One region of the Allobosea sp. OAE752 genome, then DNA from elsewhere that is predicted to be linked to it. Evidence: predicted binding sites of a transcription regulator. Region 1 holds the regulator's gene; each other region holds the start of a gene.

The links. Region 1 encodes PhoB, which activates phosphate uptake and scavenging genes when phosphate is short. Its sites were predicted from a motif close to TGTCATNNANCTGTCAT; they were not measured.
Region 2: the regulator PhoB is predicted to act here: its motif matches at 1,107-1,123, upstream of GGC47_RS00580 (Orn/Lys/Arg family decarboxylase).
Region 3: the regulator PhoB is predicted to act here: its motif matches at 1,193-1,209, upstream of GGC47_RS06655 (alkaline phosphatase).

Annotation. Positions count from the first base shown of each region.
Region 1 covers NZ_JBNPXO010000003.1:168,008-170,270, forward strand. Annotated here, with positions in the region: gene GGC47_RS09960 (LysR substrate-binding domain-containing protein) at 1-316, shown strand, start outside; gene GGC47_RS09965 (SpoIIAA family protein) at 373-759, shown strand; gene phoB (phosphate regulon transcriptional regulator PhoB) at 812-1,510, opposite strand; gene phoU (phosphate signaling complex protein PhoU) at 1,523-2,242, opposite strand.
Region 2 covers NZ_JBNPXO010000001.1:132,191-134,453, forward strand. Annotated here, with positions in the region: gene GGC47_RS00580 (Orn/Lys/Arg family decarboxylase) at 1-1,063, opposite strand, end outside; gene GGC47_RS00585 (MurR/RpiR family transcriptional regulator) at 1,237-1,725, opposite strand; partial or broken gene GGC47_RS00590 (hypothetical protein) at 1,911-2,006, opposite strand; gene GGC47_RS00595 (ABC transporter substrate-binding protein) at 2,217-2,263, shown strand, end outside.
Region 3 covers NZ_JBNPXO010000002.1:366,201-368,463, forward strand. Annotated here, with positions in the region: gene GGC47_RS06655 (alkaline phosphatase) at 1-1,135, opposite strand, end outside; gene GGC47_RS06660 (MFS transporter) at 1,416-2,263, shown strand, end outside.

The sequences.
Region 1 (2,263 bases):
CTTCTGGGCCGAGTTCACCGAGGCGCATGGCCTGCGCGGCGCGGTGCCGGCCCATACCGTCCGATACGGCTATTACTCCGTCATCATCCGCGCCGCGGTCGCGGGGCTCGGCGTCGCGCTGGCGCCACGCTGCTATGTCGCCGAGGAACTGGCTTCGGGCGCATTGGTCAACCCGCTCGATATCGGCTTCACCAGCGTCACCGGCTGCTGGCTGACCCGCCGCCTGGACCAGCCCTCGCGCCCCGGCCTCGACGCCTTCATCGCCTGGCTGAGGACGGAGGCCGCGGCTTTCGACGCGGCGACGCGAGCAGCCTGAGCGCCCGCAACCTCCCGGCCGGCCATGCGTTGACATCGGCACAGGAGGAGGCCGCCATGATCACCATTCTTCCGGCTCCCGACCATGTTCTCGCCATCGCGTTCAGCGGCACCATCGAGCCGGCCGATATCGAGCGCGTCGCCGCCGATGTCGAAGACCGGCTGAGCCGGCACGAGAAGGTCGCGATCCTCGCCGATATCACCGCCTTCGACGACATGACCTTCGCCGCCGCCTGGAAGGACGCGCGCTACAGCTTCGGCAAGCTCTGGGAACTCAGGCGCTTCCCCAAGGAGGCGATCATCGTCGAGAAGGGCTGGCTCGATCGCGTCGCGCGGCTCTTCGCCCCGGTGGTCCCCTTCGTCGAGATCCGCACCTTCCCGCCGGCCGAGCGCGAAGCCGCGCTGGCCTGGGCCGCCGATATCGAGGGCGGCCCCGACACCTGAAGCACGGGCGCTGCGAGCCGGGGCTCGGCTCGCGTGTCAGCTCCGGCGGCGGTCAGCTTCTGGCGAACGTCTCGTCGAAGGCATAGCCCGCGCCGCGCACGGTCCGGAGCGGGTCCTTGGCGTCGGCAGGCGTGATCGCCTTGCGCAGGCGGCCGACATGCACGTCGACGGTGCGCTCGTCGATATAGACGTCCCGGCCCCAGACGGCGTCGAGGAGCTGGGCGCGGGAATAGACGCGGCCCGGTGCCTGCATCAGGAACTCGAGCAGGCGGAACTCGGTCGGCCCCAGATGCAGCTCGCTGCCGGCGCGGCGGACGCGCCGGGTGGTGCGGTCGAGCTCAAGGTCGCCCGCCTGCAGAAGACCGGCGACATGGCCGGGCTTCGCCCGGCGCAGCAGCGCCTGGATGCGCGCCGTCAGCTCCGGCAGGGAGAACGGCTTCACGACATAGTCGTCGGCGCCGGTCGCGAGCCCGCGCACCCGCTCGGTCTCCTCGCCGCGCGCCGTCAACATGATGATCGGCACCCGCTCGGTGTCGCGCCGCGAGCGCAGCCGGCGGCAGAGCTCGATGCCGGAAAGGCCCGGCAGCATCCAGTCCAGCAGCACCAGATCGGGCGTGTGGTCGCGCAGATGCAGTTCGGCGTCGTCCCCCCGCGCCACGCTGTCGACCTCGAAGCCCTCGGCTTCGAGGTTGTAGCGCAGCAGCAGGGTGAGAGGCTCTTCGTCCTCGACGATCAGGATGCGTGCCGCCATGATTCCTTAGCCTCAGCTACCCGTGATCGCCTCGACCTCGATATTGGTCGTGTCGAGCTTCGGCCGGTTCGCGTCGAGCGAGTCACCGGTGATGAGATAGTGGATCGTCTCGGCGATGTTGGTGGTGTGGTCGCCGATGCGCTCGATGTTCTTGGCGCAGAACAGGAGATGCGTGCAGAAGGTGATGTTGCGCGGATCTTCCATCATATAGGTCAGGAGCTCGCGGAACAGCGAGGTGTAGAGCGCGTCGATCTCGTCGTCGCGGCGCCAGACCTCGAGCGCCTTCTGCTCGTTGCCGGCGGCATAGGCGTCGAGCACGTCCTTGAGCTGCGCCTGAACGAGGCGGCTGATGTGCTCCAGCCCGACCACGGCGCGGTGCGGCGGCTGGAACTGCCCGGAGATGGCGACGGCGCGCTTGGCGATGTTCTTGGCGAGATCGCCGACACGCTCGACATCCGCCGCGATGCGGATGGCGGAGATCAGCTCGCGCAGATCGTTGGCCAGCGGCTGGCGCCGGGCGATGGTCAGCACCGCCTTCTCCTCGACCTCGCGCTGGAGATTGTCGAGGCGCTGATCGGCGGAGATGATCTTCTGGGCCAGCGTGGTGTCGCGGCGCACCAGCGCCACGGTCGCATCGCCGAGCATGCGCTCGGCCATCCCGCCCATTTCGGCGAGGCTGCGGCGAAGGCCTTCGAGATCGGCGTCGTAGGAGCGGACGATATGGTCGGTCATGGGGTTCCTCCTCCGTCGCCG
Region 2 (2,263 bases), on a different contig from region 1:
CGTCGAAGAGGATGTACTCGCAGAGATGCCCGATCTTATCGAGGATCATCTGCGCGCTGTGGATCGTGCCGTCATAGGTGCATTGCTCGACCACGGCGACGCGGAACGGGCGCGGCTTCTTCCAGGCATCCGGATCCTTGACCAGCGGATTGGTGCGGATGCGCTCGCGCAGCGCCTCCTCGTCGAAGCTCTCCCAGCGCATCGGGCCGATCAGCCCCCAGGCATTGCGCACTGTGGGGATGTAGACCGGAATGCCGCCGGCGATCAGCAGCGCGCCGTGATGGGCGGCCTTGTGGTTGTTGCGGTCGAACAGGACGAGGTCGCCATCGGTGACCAGCGCGGCGAGCGCGACCTTGTTCGAGGTCGAGGTACCGTTGAGGACAAAATAGGTCTTCTCCGCCCCGAAGATCTGGGCCGCTTCCTTCTGCGCCTTGAGCGCCGGGCCTTCATGGGTCAGGAGGTCGCCGAGATCGAGCACGGAATTGTCGAGATCGTCGCGGAAGACCGCCTCGCCGAGATGCTCCATGAACACCCGGCCGATCGGGCTGCGGCTGTAGAACACGCCGCCATTATGGCCCGGGCAGGTCCAGAGATGGTTCCCCTCCTCGGCATAATCGACGAGAGCGCCGAAAAACGGCGTCTTCAGCGTGTCGGCATATTGCTTCAGCCGGCTGATCAGGCTCTTGGCGATGAAGGGCGGGGTTTCCTCCGAAAGAAAGATATAGCCGTCGATGAAGTCGAGCACCTCGACCGGCACGTCCTCGAAGCGCTTGCGGCGGATCAGCAGGATGATGGGGAAGTCGAGGCCGCGCCGGCGCATCAGGTTGATCAGCGCGGCCGTCTTGCCCTCCAGCCCCTTCTTGCCCCAGTCGACCACCATGCAGCCGATGGCGGCATCGGTCTGGACCGCGATCTCGGCATCTTCGAGCTTTCGCGCCTTGACGACCTCGAAGCCCGATCGCTCGATCTCCTCGACGATCTGATGGAAGCGGATCCCTTCGAGATCCTCGGCATCGAAGTTCGGCGTTGCGAACAGGAAGGTGAAGCGCCTGAAATAGTCCATACCGGCTCCGCTGAGCATGAACCCGCAGCATTGGGTGAGTTTTACGACAATTCGGCGACTGCCGCTCCGGCCAAAGCCGCAGCGGGCGGGCGCCCCGCGGGCCGGAGAACGAGTTTCCAGGATGGGCGTCTCGATGCCGCCAGAACAGTTTGCCGCGGGACCGATCCGGACGACTAGAACCGCTTGGTCGAGAGCACGTCGAAGGTCTTGCCGATCGTCGCGACGGCCTTGTCATAATCGGCCAGCGACAGGCAGGCGATCAGGGCGTCGATGATGGCGAGCTGGGCGATGCGGCTCGTCATCGCCTCGGTGCGGAACTGGGTCTCGCGCGCCATGGTGTTGAGGACGATGTCGGCATAGGCGAGCAGCGGCGACTTGCCGAAATTGGTGATGCAGATCGTCATCGCCCCGGCTTCTCGCGCGAGCCTGGTCGCGGTGACGGTCTCGTGCGTCGAGCCCGAATGCGAGATCGTGATCGTCGCGACATCGGGGCCGGTCAGCGAGGCACTGATCGCCTGCACATGCGAATCGACCACGACCTTGGATTCGACGCCGACGCGCAGGAGCCGGTAATTGGCGTCCTCCGCGATCGGGGCGGCGCTGCCGATGCCGTAGAGCTCGACGCGGCGCGCCTTGCGGATCGCCGCGACCGCGCGCTCCATCGCCCCCTGTCGAGCACCTTCATGGTGTCGTGCAGCGCCTGCAGATCGCTGCGGAAGACCTTCTCGATCACCGTCCCGGTATCGTCGGTGCGGGCGAGATCCTCGTGGATGAACTGCACCGGCTGCACCAGGTCGCGCGCCAATGCGATCTTAACCTGCTGGAAGCCGCGCGCGCCGAGCTGGCGGCAGAGCGAGATCACGCTGCCCTCGCTCGCCTCCGCCCGTTCGGCCACTTCCGTGACTGACATGGCGGTCAGGTCATTGCCGCAAGGCCCATTCATAGGGCGAACCCATGCGATGGGCCGCGCGCATCATGGTGGCGTCCGCCCGCAGGCCCAGCATCAGGCTGAACGAGGCATTCCTTCCTGGAAGGCATCACGGCGTTGGAAGGTTCTTCGTCTTTGCGTTGTATCTTAAAAAGAACATTCGTTTGACTTAACAAACGATCCTTTTGCAAGATTTGGGGAGTCCGGCGCTGGTCGCCGACGACCGTGAATTTGCAGAAGGTGACGACCATGGCCGGCACGACGGGGCACTC
Region 3 (2,263 bases), on a different contig from region 1:
CCATCAGCAGGAAGCCTTCGGGATTGCCCTTCAGCATGTCGATGGCGGCCTTGGTCTGCTCGACGACGTCGGGCTGATCCGGGAATTTGGAGAGCGTGCCCTTCTTGGCGAGGCGCAGGTCGAAGGCGCCGTCGATATTGCCGGTGTTGTAGAGGCCGAGCAGCTTCTTGGTTCCGGCGGCGGCGGCCGCGTTCATCTCGGCCTTGGTGGTGGCGAGGGTGTAGCCGGCCTCCTTGAACTTCGCGATGAAGTCCTCGCCGTCGGTGCGCTTCGAGCCCGGCGTCGTCTTGGCGAGGAAATTGGGCGAACCGCCGCCCATGATCACGTCCGGCTTCACGTCGTAGAACATCTTGACGATGTCGTTGTAGTCGGAGCGGCGACGGGTATGCGCGACCATCGAGGCCGGGGTCGCGTCCTCGATCTCGGAATTGGTGACGACGCCCACGGCCATGCCGGTGCGACGCTTGGCCAGCTCGGCGATGGTCTCGACCTTGGGATGGTCGAGCGTGAGCGCGTTCTTGGCGCAGTAGACGCCGAGCGCGTTGACGCAGGACTTGTGGCCGGTGGTGTAGGCATGGGCCGCATTGGCGCTGTCGGTCACGATGGAATCGGTGCCGGAGGTCGAGATCAGCGCCATGTTCGGCATGTCGTCCATCGCGAGCTCGCCATTGTAGCGGCCTTCCTCCCAGCCCTTCGCCAGGATGCGCGCGGCGGTGCGGTTGGCGACCGACATGCCGTCGCCGATGAAGAGGATGACGTTCCTGGCGCGGCGCGGCTGGGCGGTCGCGAAGACCTCCCACTTCACCGTGGACTTGCTGGTGCCCTGCGTCGCCTCGACCGTGTAGCTGCCGGCCGGGAGGCTGGCGCCGCGCAGCCACAGCGCCGAATGCTTCTGGCCTTCCTCGCTCTGGATGAAATTCGTCGGCCGGCCGAAGATTTCGGCGGCGGGCTTGCCGTTGATCGTCACATTGACGTCGGCGGAGGCCGGAGCGTTGGGGAACTCGACCTTGAAGTCGAAATGCGAACCTTCGAGGATCTCGGCGCGGTTGATCGGGTAGATGGTCTGGGCCGTCGCGGGCATGGCCGCGGCGAGCGCACCCGCCATCGTCATCATCAGCAATCGTTGCGCCTGCATAGGTATCTCCGCCATCGCGTCAGGTCAAAAAGGGCGAGCCGTGCTTAGGCAGCTCGAATGACAATACGATTACCGTTCGGAATACCATTATTTGTTATGTTATTACGTTTCTTTATTGAGCTTCAGCGAACCGATAGGATCAGGTCCGTGAGCAAGGCGCGTGCCGGGTGCATGGCCGCCACCCTCCCACCGATGGGGCGCGCAAATTGTCGCAAGGGGGGCGATCGTCTACTAGGAACCGGAAGCCAGCTTCCTAACCTCAGAATCGTTCGATAACCCGATGACAGCCGCGGTCCAGGTTTCGACAGCACAGCGCGCCATGATGCCCGTGCTGATCGCTCTCAGCTTCACGCATCTGCTGAACGACATGATCCAGTCGCTGATTCCGGCGATCTATCCGATCATCAAGGATTCCTACCGGCTGGATTTCGGGCAGATCGGCCTGATCACGCTGACCTTCCAGGTCTCGGCCTCGCTGCTGCAGCCGGCGGTCGGGCTCTACACCGACAAGCATCCGATGCCCTATTCGATGGTGGTCGGCATGGGCTTCACGCTGTCGGGGCTGATCGGGCTGGCCTATGCCGGCAGCTACGGCTTCCTGCTGCTTTCGGCGGCCTGCGTCGGCATCGGCTCCTCGATCTTCCATCCCGAGGCGACCCGCATGGCGCGCAACGCCTCGGGCGGCCAGCACGGGCTGGCGCAGGGCATCTTCCAGCTCGGCGGCCAGACGGGCGGGGCGCTCGGGCCGCTGCTCGCGGCCTTCGTCATCGTGCCGCGCGGGCAGGGGAGCCTCGCCTGGTTCTCGGTCGCGGCGCTCGTCGCGATGATGCTGATGGTCTGGACCGCGGCGAGCTATGCAAGGCTCGACCGGGCGCGGCCGCCGAAGCCGGCGGGCGCGGCCAAGGCTGCCGCAGCGCGGCCGGGCAAAGGCTCGGTGGCTTTCGCGATCTTCATCCTGATCGTGCTGCTGTTCTCGAAGAACGCCTATTCGGCGAGCTTCAGCTCGTTCTACACGTTCTACCTGATGGGCAAGTTCGGCATCTCGATCCAGCATTCGCAGGAGATGTTGTTCCTGTTCCTGGCCTCCTCGGCAGTCGGTGCAGTGGGCGGCGGCATGCTCGGCGACCG